Regions from separate parts of the Galenea microaerophila genome, predicted to be linked through region 1. Evidence: predicted binding sites of a transcription regulator. Region 1 holds the regulator's gene; the other holds the start of a gene.

Evidence for each region. Region 1 encodes HrcA, which represses chaperone genes, less so after heat shock. Its sites were predicted from a motif close to TTAGCACTCNNNNNNNNNGAGTGCTAA; they were not measured.
Region 2: groES (co-chaperone GroES) is a predicted target of HrcA. The motif match lies at 2,790-2,816, and genes of this name have one in related genera.

The regions. Positions count from the first base shown of each region.
Region 1 covers NZ_BAAHWZ010000001.1:334,834-344,761, forward strand. Annotated here, with positions in the region: gene ACYQ05_RS01620 (TonB-dependent receptor plug domain-containing protein) at 1-169, opposite strand, end outside; cobalamin riboswitch at 322-535, opposite strand; gene recN (DNA repair protein RecN) at 567-2,255, opposite strand; gene ACYQ05_RS01630 (NAD(+) kinase) at 2,255-3,133, opposite strand; gene hrcA (heat-inducible transcriptional repressor HrcA) at 3,283-4,320, shown strand; gene grpE (nucleotide exchange factor GrpE) at 4,385-4,930, shown strand; gene dnaK (molecular chaperone DnaK) at 5,018-6,946, shown strand; gene dnaJ (molecular chaperone DnaJ) at 7,166-8,326, shown strand; gene dapB (4-hydroxy-tetrahydrodipicolinate reductase) at 8,339-9,139, shown strand; gene ACYQ05_RS01660 (hypothetical protein) at 9,153-9,494, shown strand; gene ACYQ05_RS01665 (hypothetical protein) at 9,495-9,839, shown strand; gene ACYQ05_RS01670 (GGDEF domain-containing protein) at 9,879-9,928, shown strand, end outside.
Region 2 covers NZ_BAAHWZ010000002.1:530,686-540,613, reverse strand. Annotated here, with positions in the region: gene rplU (50S ribosomal protein L21) at 1-2, shown strand, start outside; gene rpmA (50S ribosomal protein L27) at 92-349, shown strand; gene cgtA (Obg family GTPase CgtA) at 430-1,539, shown strand; gene proB (glutamate 5-kinase) at 1,536-2,675, shown strand; gene groES (co-chaperone GroES) at 2,860-3,147, shown strand; gene groL (chaperonin GroEL) at 3,202-4,839, shown strand; gene ACYQ05_RS07900 (EAL domain-containing protein) at 5,152-8,001, shown strand; tRNA gene ACYQ05_RS07895 (tRNA-Arg) at 8,002-8,077, opposite strand; gene ACYQ05_RS07890 (diguanylate cyclase domain-containing protein) at 8,173-9,621, opposite strand; gene ACYQ05_RS07885 (DsrE/DsrF/DrsH-like family protein) at 9,695-9,928, shown strand, end outside.

The DNA of each region.
Region 1 (9,928 bases):
CCTGTTTTTCTTTAATCTCTTCTTCGGTAATAATGGTCGTCGGACTGGTGACCGTCTTTAGGCTTTGTTCTGAATTACTGGCAGTTACGACGACTTGAGGCAACTCGGTTTCGGCAAAAACCGGCGCGGTAACCGCGGCGAGTGCAAGAATAAGAGCTGTTTTTTTCATATGGATTCCTTTGTAATTAACCTGATTTTAAAATTACAAAGGCAAAACGGAACCTGCAGTGGTGTGAACTGAATCTGCAGGATAGGATAAATTGAGCGCTTGGTCGCTTTGGCTTATCCTCCGTATTGCCCTCCGCAATAGGGGATGTGCTAAAAATACACTTTCTACAGGCCGGTCTCCGGGCTTAAAAGCAATTTGTTGATCGCCTTCTCAAAGCAGCGCTTCAATGGCGATTAAGACCTTGGCCTCATGATCAACGCTTCTTTATTACCGTTGCGGGGGCAGCACTTGATTTGCACAAGTTTCCCGTTTAACCCAAATACTTTTCTTATCTAAGTATCGGGCACCTGTAGAAAAGGCGAATATTATACGGATTTTGTAGGGTGAGTCCAGTGCTCTAGACTGACTTTTGTGCCAGTTCTAACATCTCTTGCGCATGCTTACGCGTTTGCGGTGTGATTTTGAGTCCACCAAGCATACGAGCCAGCTCGTCAATCCGTTCTGGTTTTGAGAGTTTTTGAACTTGGGTCGTGGTCTGCTGGGCATCACTGTTTTTGGAGACGCGGTAGTGTTGATGTCCATGGGCTGCGACCTGTGCAAGGTGGGTAATGGAGAGGATTTGTCTTTGTTGACCCAGTTGTTGCATTTTTTGTCCGACGACTTCGGCGATGCCACCACCAATACCAACATCCACTTCATCAAAAATCAGGGTGGGCAGGCTGGCGACTTCTGCTGTAGCGACTTGAATGGAAAGGCTGATGCGGGAGAGCTCTCCACCGGAGGCGACTTTGGTTAAGGGTTGCAAGGGCTGTCCTTTATTGGCAGTCACTTGGAAGGTGACCTTGTCTAATCCGCTGGCAGCTGAGGCCTCAAGCGGTTGGAATTCAATGGCAAATTGACCATTTTCCATGCCCAGTGTTTGCATGCTGAGGGTCACCTGTTCAGCGAGTTGTTGTGCGGCGGTTTGCCGCTGCTGGCTTAATTTTAAAGCGGCTTGCAAATAGGCTTCTTCTGCTTCGCTAACGGCTTGTTGGAGTTGCTCTAAAGATGCGTCGGCGTGTTCAATGGCCTTTAATTCCGCTTCAATCTTTTGCTGCTTTTGTATCAGTTCTTCGGGTGAAATGAGATACTTTTTGGCGAGACCATGGAGTTCAGCTAAGCGCGCTTCAACTTGTTCAAGCCTTTGCGGATCCAGTTCAATGTTTTGGCTAAAATGGTGAATATCACTTGCGGTTTCTTGCAGTTCAATTAAGGCTTGATTAAGCTGTTCTATTTGGGTTTGTAAGGCAGGTTGATAGTCGGCAATCTGCTCAAGCGCTTCAATCGCATTGAGTACTTGTGCCGTGGCTGATTCAGTACTGTTGTGTTCATCCCCTTCCAGAGCCGTATAGGCGGTTTGGGAGGCGGTCAGTATTTCGCTGGCATGAGAGAGCGTGTTTTGTTCTTCGGAGAGCTCGGTAAATTCATTCTCTTGCGGTGCGACCTTAGCAAATTCTTCCAGTTGAAATTGTAAGAGGGCTAAACGGCTTTGTTGATCACTCTGCACATCGAGTTGCGTTTGATATTGCTGCTTAAGGGTTTGCCACTGTTTAAACAGTTGGCTGACCTGTTGCTGTTCGGCTTGTAAACCACCATAAGCATCGACGAGTTTGAGTTGTTGTGCGGGCTTCATTAAGCTTTGATGCTCATGTTGGCCATGAATATCAATCAGCTGTGCTGCAAGGGTTTTGAGTTGCGCAACGGGAACGGCAATGCCGTTAATATAGGCTTTAGAGCGCCCTTCAGCGGTGACGGTGCGACGCATTAAGCACTGCTCGGGCTCGTCATTTTCGAGATCATTTTCTTCTAACCAAGCTTGCACTTGAGGCAATTGCTTCAGGTCATATTCAGCAGTAATGTCCGCTTTTTTAGCACCATGCCGCACCAGGCTGGCATCGGCTCGATTGCCCAATGTCAGCCCTAAAGCGTCAAGTAGAATCGATTTACCCGCTCCAGTTTCTCCAGTTAAGGCGGTAAAACCGTTTGCAAAGGGGAGCTGAAGTTCTTCAATCAGCGCAAGGTTTTTAATGTGCAGGTGTTTGAGCATTAGCCTTTATTTCCCCAATTTAGTTTATCGCGTAAAATCGCGAAATGGTCATGACCCTTAGGGTGCAGCATTTTAATAAACTTTGGGTGGCGTGTCACATGGGTGATGTGGTTAGCGTTGGTGTTGTAGCCCACTTGGCCATCACAGATAATCTGTGCCTCTCCGCGACAGTTTTTAGAAGGGTGGAGTTGGATTTGGCTGTCGCCTGAAATAATGACTGGGCGGTTGGTAATGGTATGCGGACAGATAGAGACTAAGGCAATGGCATTTATTTCTGGGGTGAGAATGGGGCCTCCAGCGGAGAGCGCATAAGCCGTAGATCCAGTGGGGGTGGAGATAATTAAGCCATCGGCTCGTTCATGATTAAAAAATCGTTTATTGATATAGATGTCGAACTCAATCATGCGAGGAGAGTTATTTTTATGCAACACCACATCATTAAAGGCGATTTCACGATAGACGGTTTGCGCACCTTCTTTAACTTCTACACTGAGTAAATTACGTTCTTCACAGTCATATTTTCCCTGAAAAATGGCTTCAAGTGTCGGAAGCATATGCTCTGGTGTGACATCGGTGAGAAAACCAACGCGTCCTAGATTAATGCCTAAAATAGGAATTTCTGCATCGACCATACTGCGTGCGACATTTAAAAAGGTGCCATCACCACCGACCACAATCGCTAGCTCGATTTGTTGAGCCAGTTTTTCGCGAGGCAAAATTTCCACGCCATAGCGTTCAGCAGGAAAATCTGACAGAGAGTCTTGATCTAACCAGAAAGTTTTTTCCAGGGGTTGAAAGTGTTCAATTAATTTGACAATGTGCTCCCAGGATTGGATACCGTTGAGCTTGCCGAAAATACCGATTTTTTGAAACATCATGATGCTAAATCCTTATTTGAGCCCCTTTGATATGCAAAGGCTCCATTTCTCTTTATTGACTATTTTACTTGAAAATGTAAACTTTGAGGCCTATAAAAATTAGCACTCTTGGATATTGAGTGCTAGTTGTCGTCAGGAGGCAGAGCAGAATGAAACCGTTAAATGAACGAAAATTAATGCTATTTCAAAATCTGATGACTTTGTATTTAGCAGAGGGGCGCCCAATTGGTTCATCACACCTAGCTGAGGTCGCCAATTTGGGGGTGAGTTCTGCCACCATTCGCAATGCGATGGCGGATTTGGAAAAAATGGGATTGCTCTATTCACCACATACTTCAGCTGGACGCGTGCCAACTGAAGCAGGGTTGCGTTTTTTTGTGGATACGATGCTGCATATCCCAAGCCAAGATCAGCAATTAGAAGCGGGCATTGAACAGCAACTGAAATCGATCGAATCTCAGGATGAGGCCTTAAACCGAGCAGCTAATTTGATTTCAGACCTGACCGGTTTGGCCGGAGTTGTGATGTTACCCAATAAGGCGGAAGAGCGACTTGAGCATATTGAGTTTGTGCGTTTAAATGAAAATCGGGTTTTGGTGGTGCTGTTATTTACGGGTCAGGATATTCAGAATCGAGTGATTGAGTTGGAAAAGCCCGTTTCTGCCAGCCAATTGCAGGAGATTTCAAATTATCTGAATCGGCATTTTGCCGGCTTTACTTTAAAAGAGGTGCAGCAACAGATTGTGCAACAGATGCAACAGATACAGCAGCACTTGAATCATGCGATGCAGCAGATGATGCGGGTAACGGAGCGGGTGCTCAATGATCAGCTCAATTTAACGGAACCCTATATTATTAGCGGCAAAACCAAATTATTAAATTATCGAGAGTTGGGAGATGCGGAACGCTTAAAGGCATTGTTTGAAGCGTTTCAAGAGCATTCAGCCGTTTTAAATCTCTTAGATAAGAGTTTACAACAAAAAGGCTTACAAATTTTTATTGGTCGAGAGTGTGGGGCAGAGGCCTATGCCGATTGTAGTGTGGTGACTTCTCCTTATGAGATAGAGGGAGAGTTGATGGGGGTGATCGGAGTGGTGGGGCCAACTCGTATGCCTTATGCCCAAGTGGCCGCTCGTGTCATGGTGACCGCCAACACTTTAAGCAAAATTTTATCGAAGCACGCTTGAAAATTTTATCACTGACCCCATAAAAGTGAGCAACTGTTAAGCATTCAAATATTAGGAGAGGATGATGAGCGATAAACAACACGAAACTGAGCAAGAAAAAGTGCAAGAAGAAACTGTAGAACAAGCTGAGCAAAAAGTCGAAGAAGATATACAAGCTCTGCTTGAAGAGGCGCAAAAAGAGGCGCAAAATCAAAAAGAGTTGGCGTTACGTACTTTAGCCGATATGGAAAACTTACGTCGCCGCACACGTATTGATGTGGAAAATGCCCATAAATATGCCTTAGAGAAATTTGTCAATGAATTGATCCCAGTGGTTGACAGTATGGAAATGGGGATTGAGGCTGCGGCGAAAGAGGATGTGGACATTAAGAGCATTCAAGAAGGGATGGAAATGACCCTCAAGCAGATGCTCGATGTGTTGCAAAAATTTGAGGTGGAGAGAGTCAATCCTCAAAATGAAGCCTTTAATCCAGAGTTGCATGAGGCAATGACCATGGTGCCTAATGCTGAATTAGCGCCTAATACCGTAATGGATGTTATTCAGAAAGGGTATACCTTAAATGGTCGTGTTGTTCGACCTGCACGCGTGATTGTGTCAAAGGAAGCATAAAATTTACCAAGAGGGGTTGAAAGGAAAAAAAGCGCCCCTATTAATGGATTAGCGAAAATTACTGAATTTAAACGAGGAGAAAAGAAGATGTCAAAAATTATTGGTATTGATTTAGGGACCACCAACTCTTGTGTGGCGGTGATGGAAGGAAAAGATGTCAAAGTGATTCCAAATGCAGAAGGACATCGTACAACGCCATCTGTGGTTGCCTATACAAAAGATAATGAAATTTTGGTCGGTGAACCAGCGAAACGTCAGGCGGTCACCAACCCCCATAACACTTTATTTGCCATTAAACGTTTGATTGGTCGTAAATATGACGATCCTGTTGTGCAAAAAGATAAGGAGATGGTGCCTTATAAAATTGTGCCAGCAGACAATGGTGATGCATGGGTAGAAGTAAATGGCAAAAAATTATCACCACAAGAAGTGTCTGCAGAAATTTTACGTAAAATGAAGCGCACTGCAGAAGATTACCTGGGTTCAGATGTAAAAGAAGCCGTTATTACGGTGCCAGCTTACTTTAATGATGCTCAGCGTCAAGCCACTAAAGATGCAGGGCGCATTGCTGGGTTGGATGTGAAGCGTATTATCAACGAACCGACTGCGGCTGCTTTGGCTTATGGAATGGATAAGGCTAAAGGCGATAGCAAGATTGCGGTTTATGACTTAGGTGGGGGTACATTTGATATTTCCATCATTGAAGTTGCCGACCTTGATGGCGAGAAACAGATCGAAGTGCTTTCAACCAATGGTGATACTTTCCTCGGTGGTGAAGATTTTGATAAGCAAATCATCGACTATGTGGTAGAAGAGTTTAAAAAAGAACAAGGCGTTGACCTGAAATCCGATCCGCTTGCATTACAGCGTTTGAAAGAGGCTGCTGAAAAAGCAAAAATTGAGTTGTCTTCTACAGAACAGACAGACATTAACTTGCCATATATTACTGCGGATGCCTCAGGGCCTAAGCACTTAAATGTACGCTTAACTCGTGCGAAGTTTGAATCTTTGATTGAAGACTTAGTACAGCGTTCAATCGAGCCTTGTAAGTTGGCGATGAAAGATGCAGGCTTGTCTGCTTCAGATATCGATGATGTGATTTTAGTTGGGGGCTCAACACGTGTACCTTTAGTTCAACGCAAAGTAAAAGAGTTCTTTGGTAAAGAGCCTCGTAAAGACATTAACCCTGATGAAGCTGTTGCGATTGGTGCAGCCATTCAAGGTGGGGTATTGTCAGGTGATGTGAATGATGTCCTGCTATTGGATGTGACACCTCTCTCATTGGGTATTGAAACCATGGGCGGTGTAATGACTAAGTTGATTGAGAAGAATACAACGATTCCAACACGTAAATCGCAAATCTTCTCAACAGCTGAAGATAACCAGCAAGCAGTGACCATCCATGTGTTGCAAGGTGAGCGTGAAATGGCTTCGGCTAACAAATCTTTAGGTCAATTTAACCTAGAAGATATTCCACCTGCACCACGTGGTGTGCCTCAAATTGAGGTGACATTTGATATCGATGCGAACGGTATCTTGAATGTTTCTGCAAAAGATAAGGCTTCTGGTAAGGAGCAGAAAATTACCATTCAAGCTTCTTCTGGTTTAAGTGAAGAAGAAATCGAAAAAATGATTAAAGATGCAGAAGCACACGCAGAAGAAGATCGCAAGTTGAAAGAGCTTGTGGATGCGCGTAACCAAGCGGATGCAATGATTCACACTGTGAAGAAATCATTGGAAGAAGCGGGTGACAAAGTCGTTTCTACCGTGAAAGAGAAAGTCCAAGGCTTGATTAAGGAGCTCGAAGAGTTGATCAAAGGTGATGACAAAACTGCGATCGAATCTAAGACTCAAGAGCTGGCCGCGGCTTCTCAAGAAGTGGTTCAAGCTCAGCAAGCCGGTGAAGGTGCGGGTGCTGCAGGTGCAGCAGGTGCCGGAGCGGCAGGCGGTGCTTCTGCAGCAGATGATGATGTCGTTGATGCTGAATTTGAAGAAGTTGACGACGACAAAAAATAATATGATGGGTTAGAAACCATTATAATGTACGGGCAGTTCACTCTAGAACTGCCCGTTTTTATTTATAGATGTAAATTTCCGAAAGAAAAATAAAAAATTTAAAAATAACCCCAGTTTGATGGCTTTAAACATGGATCTTAAGGCGTTATTTTTAAATTTTTTAATCGACTTGAATTGTTAAAGTTCAACTCATTCAAATTAGAGTAGATAAGATTTATTATGGCAACCAAAAGATGTTATTACGAAGTTTTGCAGGTGAGCAAAACCGCTTCAGAAGCAGAGATTAAAAAGGCTTACCGTAAGTTGGCGATGAAGTATCATCCCGACCGTAACCCCGATGACCCTGAGGCGGAGGAGAAATTTAAAGAGGTGAACGAAGCCTATGATGTGCTGTCTGACCCTCAAAAACGTTCAGCCTATGATCAATTTGGTCATGCGGGCGTGGATGGCAATGCGGCAGCTGGAAGTGGCGGTTTTGGTGGTTTTGGAGACTTCAGTGATATCTTTAGTGACCTCTTTGGCGGTGGTTTTAGTCGAGGACCTCAGCCCGGGAACGACTTACAATATGAGTTAAGCATTAGTCTGGAAGAAGCGGTCAAAGGTACAACAGTAGAGATTCGCATCCCCACTAAAGAAGTGTGTGATGCTTGTCAGGGCACAGGGGCTGAGCCTGGGTCGCCGGTGGAAACTTGTCCCACTTGTGGTGGACAAGGCCAAGTCCGCATTCAGCAAGGTTTTTTTGCAGTGGCTCAAACTTGCCCAACCTGTCATGGAACTGGGAAACTGGTTAAAAATAAATGTAAAAAATGTCATGGTGAAGGCTATGTACATGATCATAAAACCATATCGGTCAAAATCCCAGCCGGCGTGGATACAGGGGATCGTATTCGTTTAGCAGGGGAAGGCGAAGCGGGAGAACCAGGCGCGCCTCATGGGGACCTTTATGTCAGAATTCGCGTTAAAGAACACCCTATTTTCAAAAGGGAAGGGAATACATTATTCTGTGAGTTGCCAATTTCTTTCACCAAGGTGGCTTTAGGTGGCACGATTGAGGTGCCCACACTAGATGGCGGTGCAGAGTTAAAGATTCCAGCAGGTACACAATCAGGTCAGCGGTTTAAACTGACCGGTAAAGGGATCAGATCTGTTCGTTCTAATCGTGTAGGCGATTTAATTGTGCAAGTGAATGTTGAAACGCCGGTCAAATTGACTTCTGAACAGAAAGCCTTATTAGAAGAGCTGGAAGCCAGTTTGGAGGGTAAAGCGCATAAACACAATCCTCAGTCTCACTCGTTCTTTGATAAAGTGAAAGCGTTTTTTACTGGTGAAGATGAGCAAGAGAGCCAGTCGAAAAAATCTAATGATGAACCGTGGAAGTAGAGAGTAGATAAAATGAGAGTGGCAATTACGGGTGCCTCAGGGCGTATGGGAAAAAATTTAATTCAAGCGGTCAATCAAACAGAAGGACTCACCGTAAGCGCTGCGATTGAACGTCCGGGCTCCTCTTTAATAGGCGTGGATGCAGGTGAAATGGCCGGCATCGGACCTTTGAGGGTGAAAGTGGTGGATGATTTAGCGTCGGTGGTCGATGACTTTGAAGTACTCATTGATTTTACGCGTCCAGAAGTGACCTTGAAGAACTTGGAAATTTGCGTCAATGCTGGAAAAAAAATGGTCATTGGCACCACAGGTTTTGATGAGGCGGGTCTGGCAAAGATTGATGAGGCCGCGCAAAAGATTGCGATTGTGTTTGCACCCAATATGAGTGTTGGCGTCAATTTGTGTTTAAAGCTTTTGCAACAAGCCGCAGCCGTTTTGAATGAAGATTACGATATCGAAGTGATTGAAGCGCACCATCGCCATAAAGTCGATGCACCTTCTGGTACAGCTTTGCGTATGGGGGAAGTGGTGGCCGAAACCTTAGGTTGGGATTTGAAAGAGGTTGCTGTCTATGGTCGAGAAGGGATTACGGGCGAGCGACCTCATAAACAGATTGGTTTTGAGACCATACGAGCCGGCGATATTGTGGGTGAACACACAGTGATGTTTGCCACAGAAGGGGAGCGCGTGGAGATTACGCATAAGGCTTCTAGTCGCATGACTTTTGCCAAAGGGGCGGCCAGAGCCTGTCGCTGGTTAGCAGAGAAAGAGGTCGGGTTGTACGATATGCAAGCTGTGCTTAATTTACGATAAGGAAGGAGCCCCTATGAAAACAGTGATTGGAAAAAAGTGGATGCGTCCAATGGTTAAGGTGGGGCTTATGAGTCTTGCTCTGACCATTGCAGCGACGGGTTTAACGGGGTGTGAAAAACTCTCAAACAGTATGAAAAATGTTCAATCTGACTTAATCGGTCTCAAACGCAAGGTGGAAATTTATTCTTGCCTAGATGGTCATCTCATTAAATCTTTTACTGGAACTGTGCGTTTAAATCCAGAAGATAAATATGGTGCATCGATTCTAATTAATGGTAAAAAATTGCATACCAATCTATGCTACATTATTCAAGAACAGGGTTTACAAGAAGACCCGCTACCAGTGAGGCCTTAAATGCAACCCGTTAAGTATCCGTTTGTTTTTATTTTTAGCCTCCTTATGGTTAGCCTGACCGGTTGCAGTTCGGTGAAGACGCAGCCATTCAATTCAGAAAAAACCTTTTTATTAACGACTACCGTGCAAGACGCGCCGACAGATTATGATTACTACCGCTTGCGTAAAAAAGCAGAGGCGCTTTGTCCGGTAGGCTATGATGTTGAAAGCCAAGTTTTTGGGGCTAAAGGAGAACTGCCAAAAAGTCAGTTACAATGTGTGAGCGGGTGTGATGTCACTTTACAGTGGAAAATCCATTGTACGGACAGAAAGTCAGCACCGTTCTCTATTTTTGGGAACTTTTAAAAGAGACCTGTGCATGAGTGGATGGCTGAATTATAACTTATGCAGTTAAAACACTTTTTTTGGCTTTTACCTCTTACGGGCTTTGCTTT
Region 2 (9,928 bases), on a different contig from region 1:
AATATAATTGATCCCTTAACGGGGTTGGCATATTAATTAAGTTGGAGCATTTCTGAGTAGGGAATGTTCGAGCGAATAAGAGGTTATCAGCATGGCTCATAAGAAGGCTGCAGGTAGTACTAAAAACGGTCGCGATTCCAATGCCAAACGCTTAGGTGTTAAGCGTTTCGGTGGTGAACAAGTTTCCGCGGGGAGCATTCTTGTTCGCCAGCGTGGAACTAAATTCCACCCTGGCTTAAATGTGGGTCGTGGCAAGGATGATACCTTGTTTGCAAAAGCTGATGGTAAGGTCGCTTTTGTCACTAAAGGTAAGCCAGTACGTACCTATGTTACAGTGATTGCCGAATAAGCTTATCGGAATCCACTGCCAGACGCCCCGCTTGTCGGGGCGTTTTTATTTTGAAAAAAGCCCTTTGTGCGAGAGAAAAGATGCAATTTGTAGATGAAGCCCAAATCGAAGTCATTGCCGGTCGTGGCGGTAACGGCGTCGCCAGCTTTCGGCGTGAAAAATATATCCCTTTCGGCGGCCCTAACGGGGGAGACGGCGGGGATGGTGGCAGCGTTTATCTGCAAGCAGACCGGAATCTCAACACGCTGGTTGATTTTCGATTTGTCCGTCAATACAAAGCAGAAAATGGTCAGAGCGGCATGGGGCAACAAAAAACCGGAAAGGCCGGTGAAGATCTGATTATCAAAGTTCCCGTCGGCACCATTGTGCGTGACGTTGATACACGAGAAGTGATTGGCGACCTCACCCAACACGGACAAAAACTGCTCGTTGCCAAAGGCGGACGCCATGGTTTGGGCAATGTGCATTTTAAAAGCAGTCGCAATCGTACCCCTCGACAATGCACGCCTGGAGAACCGGGTGAACAGCGCAACTTGCAGCTTGAACTGGCGGTATTGGCCGACGTGGGCTTACTTGGACTTCCCAATGCCGGCAAATCCAGTCTCATTACGGCTGTCTCTGCCGCCCGCCCCAAAGTGGCCAACTACCCGTTCACCACGCTTTATCCCAATCTAGGGGTGGTCTATATTTCACCTGAAACCAGCTTTGTTATCGCCGACATTCCAGGTTTAATCGAAGGAGCTGCTGAAGGCGCTGGATTGGGCGTGCAGTTTCTAAAACATCTCTCGCGCACAGGCTTACTTCTGCATGTGGTCGATCTAGCACCCTATGATGAAAGCACACCACTAGAAGCGATTCAGACCATTGAAAATGAACTGAAAAAATATAGCCAAGAGCTAGCTGGCAAACCTCGCTGGTTGGTCTTTAATAAAGCGGATCTCCTACCTGAAGAAGAAGCACAAAAGCGCGTTCAAGAGACCCTTGAGGCTCTCAATTGGCAAGCGCCCTATTTTGTAATTTCAGCCGCGCAGCGCTCCGGCACGCAAACACTGGTCAATGCCATTGCCGAAACGCTTAAAGCCAATAAAGTGGCCGCACAGCAGGCCGAAATTGAGGCAAAAAAAATGGCGGAAGTGCACACAAACGAAACCCAGCCTGAAAACGATCGCCCTGAGGACGAAACACCATGATCCAGCGTTCTACGCTCCATCAAACCCGACGCTGGGTGGTTAAAATTGGCAGCGCCTTATTAACCAATGATGGCAAAGGCCTCAATCGCCAAGCCATTCAAGATTGGGCCGAACAAATCACCCAACTGCGACAAAAAGGCATTGAAGTGGTGCTGGTCTCTTCAGGTTCTGTGGCGGAAGGGATTAAACGCTTGGGCTGGGAACAACGCCCCACTGAAATTTCAGAACTGCAAGCAGCAGCGGCCGTGGGGCAAATGGGACTGATTGAAGCCTATGAAAATGCCTTTAGCGCGCACAATACGCATACTGCACAAATTCTACTGACCCATGATGACCTTTCTCATCGCAATCGCTACCTAAATGCAGCCAACACCCTGCAAACACTTCTGCGCCACCAAGTGGTGCCCATTATTAATGAAAACGACACGGTGGTCACTGATGAGATCCGCTTCGGTGATAATGACACCCTCGCAGCGCTGACTGCCAACTTAATTTCTGCGGATGTTTTGGTGATTTTAACGGATCAAAACGGACTCTATGACAGCAATCCTCGCCAAAACCCCAATGCCAAACTCATTTCAGAAGCGGCAGTCAGTCGAAAAGACATTGAACAGATGGCCTCGCCTGAAGGCGGCCAACTTGGACGTGGCGGTATGTACACCAAAGTAATGGCTGCTAAACGCGCCGCGCGCTCTGGCACCGCCACCTTAATTGCTTCAGGCAAAGAGCCTAATATCCTCCCTCGCCTTATGCAAGGGGAAACCCTCGGCACCTTGTTGCTCCCTGATCTTGAACCTATGAGTGCCCGCAAACAGTGGTTGGCGGGTCACCTCAAAGCCAAAGGCACCTTAATCCTAGATGAAGGCGCCATTAAAGTCTTACAAACCTCTGGCAAAAGTTTACTTCCCATCGGCGTCAAAGCCTTTCAAGGTGAGTTTCAACGCGGTGAACTGGTCATCTGCACCGATGACAAAGGGCGCGAGATCGCGCGCGGACTCATCAATTATCCCAGTCACGAAACCGCTAAAATTATTGGCCAGCCTTCTCAAAAAATCCCTGAAATTCTCGGTTATATAACAGACGAATCCCTCATTCACCGCGATAACTTAGTGGTGACTGAACCAGAGCATTCATAAATTCTATAAAACGCTCAACGCCCATCGCAGACCCTTAATTTTTTTCATCAATTGGTTGAAAAAAAAATTCTTATCCCTATTAACTTGACACCCTAAGTTTGTTTTATAAAATAATTAGCACTCTAAACAGGAGAGTGCTAATTTCATAAGTTCACTTGATGATGACTCAATAGGAGAAAGAAGAATGGCAATTAAACCTTTACATGACCGTGTTGTTGTGCGTCGAATGGAAGAAGAGGAAGTTTCAGCAGGCGGCATTGTGTTGCCTGATTCTGCAAAAGAGAAACCTGCTGAAGGTGAAATCGTTGCGGTAGGGCCAGGCAAAATCGCAGACAATGGCTCAACCATTGCAATGTCGGTAAAAGTCGGCGACAAAGTCCTTTTTGGCAAGTACGCTGGCCAAGAAGTGGTTGTAGACGGTGAAGAATTATTGGTGATGCGTGAAGACGACATCATTGCCATTAAAGACTAAGTAAGACGTATTTAACGCATTAGTAATATTGATTAAATAAGGAAGGAAAGCATTATGTCAGCAAAAGAAGTCAAATTCGGTTTAGATGCTCGTGAAAAAATGGTCGAAGGGATTAATATCCTTGCCGACGCAGTTAAAGTTACTTTAGGACCTAAAGGTCGTAATGTGGTACTCGAAAAATCTTTTGGCGCCCCAACTGTTACCAAAGATGGTGTTTCTGTTGCCCGTGAAATCTCTTTGGAAGACAAGTTCGAAAACATGGGTGCACAAATGGTCAAAGAGGTCTCCTCACAAACCAATGATGTCGCGGGTGATGGAACCACGACTGCAACCGTATTGGCACAATCCATCGTTCGCGAAGGGATGAAGTCTGTTGCCGCAGGCATGAACCCAATGGATCTAAACCGCGGCATTCATAAAGCGGTGGATGCCGTTGTCGCAGAAATTAAAGCCATGTCTCAGCCTTGCGATAACTACGATGCGATTGCGCAAGTAGGAACCATTTCTGCAAACTCTGATGCTGCCATTGGTAAAATGATTGCCGATGCAATGGAAAAAGTGGGCACTGAAGGGGTGATCACGGTTGAAGAAGGTTCTTCACTTGAAGATGAATTGGTTGTGGTAGAAGGGATGGAATTCGACCGCGGATACCTATCCCCCTACTTTGTCACCAACCAAGAAAAAATGGTCGCTGAATTAGAAAATCCTTACATCTTATTGCATGATAAGAAAATTTCAAACATTCGCGACCTATTGCCAACTCTAGAAGCGGTTTCTAAGTCTGGCCGTCCACTTTTGATCATCGCTGAAGATGTTGACGGTGAAGCCTTAGCGACTTTGGTGATCAATAATATGCGTGGTATTGTCAAAGTCGCTGCAGTGAAAGCACCTGGCTTTGGTGAGCGTCGTAAAGCGATGTTGCAAGACATGGCTGTGCTGACTGGCGGAACTTTAATCACGGATGAAGTGGGTCTCACTTTAGAAAATGTGACCTTAGACATGCTGGGTGAATGTAAATCTGCCGTTGTCGGTAAAGACAGCACCAAGTTGATTGACGGTGCCGGCTCTAAAGAAGACATTGAAGCGCGTATTGCACAAATCAAGGCGCAAATTGAGACCACCACTTCTGATTATGACAAAGAGAAGCTACAAGAGCGTTTAGCTAAACTGGCCGGTGGTGTTGCTGTCTTGAAGTTAGGTGCAGCGACTGAAATGGAAATGAAAGAGAAAAAAGACCGTGTGGACGATGCCCTTCATGCAACCCGTGCTGCAGTGCAAGAAGGAATTGTTGCCGGTGGAGGTGTTGCCTTGGTTCGCGCCATGTCTAAAGTGGATGTAAAAGGTGACAACAATGACCAAGATGTCGGTATTCAAATTGCACTACGCGCAATGCAAGAACCTATGCGTCAAATCGCTGAAAACTGCGGTTTAGAAGGTTCTGTCATTGTCAACAAAGTGCTTGAGCATGAAGGTAACTTCGGTTTTGATGCCAATAAAGAAGAATATGTTGACATGATCGAAGCGGGGATTATCGACCCAGCTAAGGTGACTCGTTCAGCCTTACAAAACGCTGCCTCTGTTGCTGGACTTGTCCTCACAACAGGTGCCGCGATTGCTGAGATCCCAGCCAAAGAAAGTGCAGCGCCTGCTCCAGACATGGGTGGCATGGGCGGAATGGGCGGCATGATGTAATTCATCTCCCTTTATCCGCACTTAAAGCTAAGGCCAGCAAATCATTTTGCTGGCCCTTTTCTTTTTCCGGTTTTAGAACGCCTCAAATAGTGCCCACCCACTATTTTTACAGCAGAAGGTTTTACATCCTTTTTTTTTTCAGCAAACAACCCGCTACAATTTAACAACGCAATTCTGCCAAGTTTTGCACAACACTGCTATTTCTTTAATAAAAATTACATGCAAATCTTCTTCATTTTTCATAAAATGGTGAATTCATGACAAGCTTTTACACAGGATGGCAAGCGTCTCTCAAGAGAATTTAACCGTATTATGTTCAAATCTTTAAAAACACCTATTTTATTAGGATTTTTGATTATCCTAACCATGCTGCTTTCACTCTCAGGCCATCTGCTTTTCAGTAATTTCACAAAATACGAATCCTACCAGACCGCCCAAAAAACTTACCATCTTTCAAATAAAATCCAAAAACTGATCACACTTTTAGCTCAAGAAAGAGGCTTACATTATATTCAGTCTCTAAATCAAAGTACCAAACAAACAGATGCGGCACACGCCCTATCTTCTTTTAACAAACTGCTTAAATCAGCTGAAACACAAACCGACCGACTACTCACCCAGGAAAACCTTATTCACGCCTTAGAAACGCACTATCCCAACCAGAAGGCACTGATTTCTTCACTGAAACAGCTCGATCAACTACGCAAACGTAAACAAAGTTTTAAAGCTTACAGTGCACTGATCGCACAACTCGCTGCCTTTAACCAACAAATGCTCAGTCAAGCCACACTTCCTCTATCAAATAATGCATTAAGTCTAGATCTGACGACCCTTAATACGCTCACCAACCTCAAAGAGCTCTTTGGCCAAGAGAGAGGTATCGTGATGCAAATCCTCCTATCCAAAAAACTGGATACCGATCATTATTTTTTATTCAGTGGGATTGTTCAACGCCAAAAGCATTACCTAAAGAAATTATCCGACATCTATAACGATCGACAATTTTTGGCAGCAGATAAAGAATCAAAAGAGCGTCATGAAGCTAAACACATTCAACAGCTGCTCACCCATCTAAATACCGATAAGTATCAAAAAATAACCGCACTAAAACTTCAAATAAGAGATCAATTTCTCCTGCAACAACGGCTCCTCGATTTACTTTCTGTCATCGGCTATGGGGGCTTTATTCACCATTATAAAAACTATATCCTACGTCACGATAGTCTCGATTATCACTTAGCAGAAAAAGACTTGAAAAGACTCAAACAAATTTTACCCAAGCTTGCTCAGCTTGCTTATACTTCGCGACAAAAACAAGATTTAGAAATTATTCAACGCATCTTTTCGCTTTATGAAGAAAAACTCAAATCAATGGACCTATATCATGACTTAGCCATGAATACAGATGAAATTGATGATAAAGTCAAGATTGACACAGCAGCCTCTATAGAGGCCATTCAGGATCTAAAACATTTTTATACCCCAATCCCCCCTTTGGAATGGTGGCAGCTAGCCAGCCAGCCTATTCAAGAGATTGCATTGGCCGAGGATAAATTACTTCATTGCATGCAAGAAGAGGTTGAAGCCGAAGTCGAAGCGTTAAAACAAGTGAATATACTCATTTTTATCGGATTACTGCTCATCACCCTCATTCTGATTCTACTCATGCAGTATATTTTCTCGCGCATTAAACAGATTTCACTTTTATCTGATGAGCTTGGCAAGATGTCCACTTCCCACTATTTTCATCCAATTAACATTGATGGCAAAGATGAAGTCGCCAGCTTGGCAAAATCATTTAACACGCTCATTCGCGATCGTGAAAATTATGAACAAGAGATTTGGACTCGCTCACACCTTGATCCCTTAACACAGCTGCCTAATCGAGGCTATTTACTCGAAATACTCAATTTGTTGATCAAACAACATCAGAGAAACCAAGAACAGCTGGCACTTCTATTTATCGACCTAGATGGGTTTAAAAATATCAATGACAGTAAAGGACACCATGTTGGCGATCAGCTGCTACAAACGATTTCCAAACGTATTCAAATCTGCATTCGTAGCAGTGATATCGCCTCTAGACTGGGGGGTGATGAGTTTGTCATATTAATTCCACAGCTAAAAGAGACAGAAGACACGAAAAAGATCGCACAAAAACTTATCGATGCCATTTCCAAGCCGGTCACCATCGATGAAGATTTAAGCATCAATGTGTCTGCGAGTATTGGGATAGCGCTCTATCCTAAAGACGCGAATGACGGAAATACGCTCTTAATCAATGCCGATCTGGCCATGTATGAAGCCAAATCAAAGGGCAAAAATGGCTATGCCTATTACCATTCAGATCTATCCCACACCCTCGCCTTTAAACAAACCATTACGGAAAGTTTATCGAAAATCGCCAAAAGCGGAGATCCTGAACAGCATGGGTTCTATTTGACCTATCAACCCATTGTCGACACGCAAAAAAACATTCAGCATTTTGAAGCACTGATCCGTTGGAACCATCCTGAGCTCGGCTTTTTACCCCCTGACCGCTTTATTGAGATTGCCGAACTCAATCAGACAATCATTCCGCTCGGACAATGGGTGATTCGCGAAGCCGCCAATCAAACCATGCAATGGCAAAAACAATTCCCACATCAAGAAATTCATATTTCTATCAACCTCTCGCCAGTGCAAGCCGAGAATGGGTTTGCGAGTGTACTAGAAGTATTAGATGCGCTTCAGCAGAAACAGTTCCCAGTGAATACCCTTCATTTTGAAATTACTGAGGGACTCTTAATGCAAAATAACCAAACCATTCTGAATGGCCTACAAAAAATTAAAGATTATGGCTGTAACATCTACTTAGATGATTTTGGAACTGGCTACTCCTCTTTGAGCTATCTTAAACGCTTCCCATTGGATGTCCTTAAAATAGATCGCAGTTTTATTATGGAAATCTTAGAGAACAAACAAGATCAAGAGTTAGTCAAAACGATTCTCTCTATTGCCCACATACTGCATTTAAAAGTGGTGGCGGAAGGCGTTGAAAATGAAGCACAATTTGAATACTTAAAAGCTCATGGCTGTGAATTTATACAAGGTTATTGGATTTCAAAACCGTTAAAAGGCGATGAAGCGACAGAATTTTTACAGAAACATCTCGATAAGTAATGGTACGCCCAGAGGGACTCGAACCCCCAACATAGCCTCCGGAGGGCCACGTTATATCCAGTTTAACTATGGGCGCATGTGCATTTTGAAAGAAGGATATTATAAGCTGCTTACATAAAATTTTGGGAAAAATTTGAGACCTTTGCATGAGTGGGATGCAAAGGTCTCAATTTAACGAATGCTTTGGTGATAGGCTTCTTTGACCTGATACATATGCATATCTGCCTGCTTAATCAATGTGTCTGCAACCTTTTCAGCATCATCCGCCTCGGTAAAGTCATCCAACAGCGCATAGCCAATACTCACGGAAACAGAAACGGAAATCCCATTTACCTCAATAGGCGCCTTAATCACTTCTTCTAATTTATCGACGACTTTAAGCACATCTTCTGGATGCCGAATGTCCGTTAACACCACAATAAACTCATCCCCGCCAAACCGTGCAGCTATATCCGACGTTCTTAAGGTTTCCTTCAATCTTTTCGCCACCGTTTTCAGCACTTCATCGCCCACTTTGTGACCGTAAGTATCATTAATCGGCTTAAAACCATTCAGATCCAAAAACAGCACTGCAATCGATTTCTTGTTGCGTATCGCTAGCTGCACACTCTGAATTAAGCGCTCTTTAAATTGAAGCCGATTCAATAATCCTGTCAATGGATCATGATAAGCTAAGTATGCAACCTGGGCACGCGCCTTATGCGCTTTATAATCAAAATATAAAATAATCGGCAAGAAAATAGCGCCTAATACCACCACCAAGCCTAAACCCTGTATCACAGCTTGCCGGAGTTGCTTTTGGTCTTGCGCTAAAGCTTCTTGACTGCTATAAACAACTGCCGTCCACAAGGTGCCAGGTATTTTTTTCATGGCCACATTCGGTAAAGCATTTAATGCAGATAAGGACATTTGCCATTGGCGGGGATAGCTATGACGATAACCTTGATCAGAAAAATCAATCAGTACCACTTGCTTTTGCCGATCAATTTTCACTAACAGCGAATGCGTGCCTTCTAAAGTGACATATTGCAACCATTCCACAACCTTTTTCGCCGAAATATTGATAAAAAATACCCACTTTTTATCATCTAAATTGATAGGCACCATCAAATCAACGTGCGGAAAAACGTGATTGGGATGTAGTTGCATTAAGCCTGCATGAGGGGGTTGGGCAAAATGCTGAATATCTCGCCGGCATATATCGCTAATGGTGCCGCCAAAATCATCGAACAAGAGGTTTCCCTGAGCATCCGCAATGGTAAAGCCACCCATCTCAGGAAAATAACGCATTAATTTTTCGTAAAGTTCATCTTGAAGCACCTTATCTTTTGGATGCAGTGCCAAATCGGCAATGAGCGCCTGATGCGCATTGACAAATACTTTAAGCGAGCGCCTTAAATCTAACAGATTATTATGCACTATCCGCTCAACCCCTTTGGCTTCAATCCTGTTTTGGGATTGATGAATGCAGGTTAAATACTGTTTATTCAGCTGATAGGTTTGCCATAAATAGGTGCCAGAAAAAACGAAATAAGCCAGTAAGACAAAAACCAATGTGCGCAAATGTATCGGCCGACCATCATGAGGTTGTCCTGCGCTTAAATCATTGAATGAATTCATAGAAAAAACTTTAATTATTGATTGGAAAAGATTATACCCTGTATCAATCTTATTTAATCAGTAAAATAAACCTATGAATAATTCACACGCTCCACAATTTAGCCTTATTCAAAGCAAGGGCACCTTAGACTGGTGTTATCCATCATTGGTTTTAGCCAGTACAGCAGCGGCCATGGATAAGCAAGTTGGGATTTTTTGCACCTTTTATGGTCTCAACTGCTTATTAAAAGATACCAGCAAGCTCAAAGTCTCGCCGGTCGGCAATCCTGCCATGCCTTTAAAACTGCCTATCGGTCCTCGCTGGCTA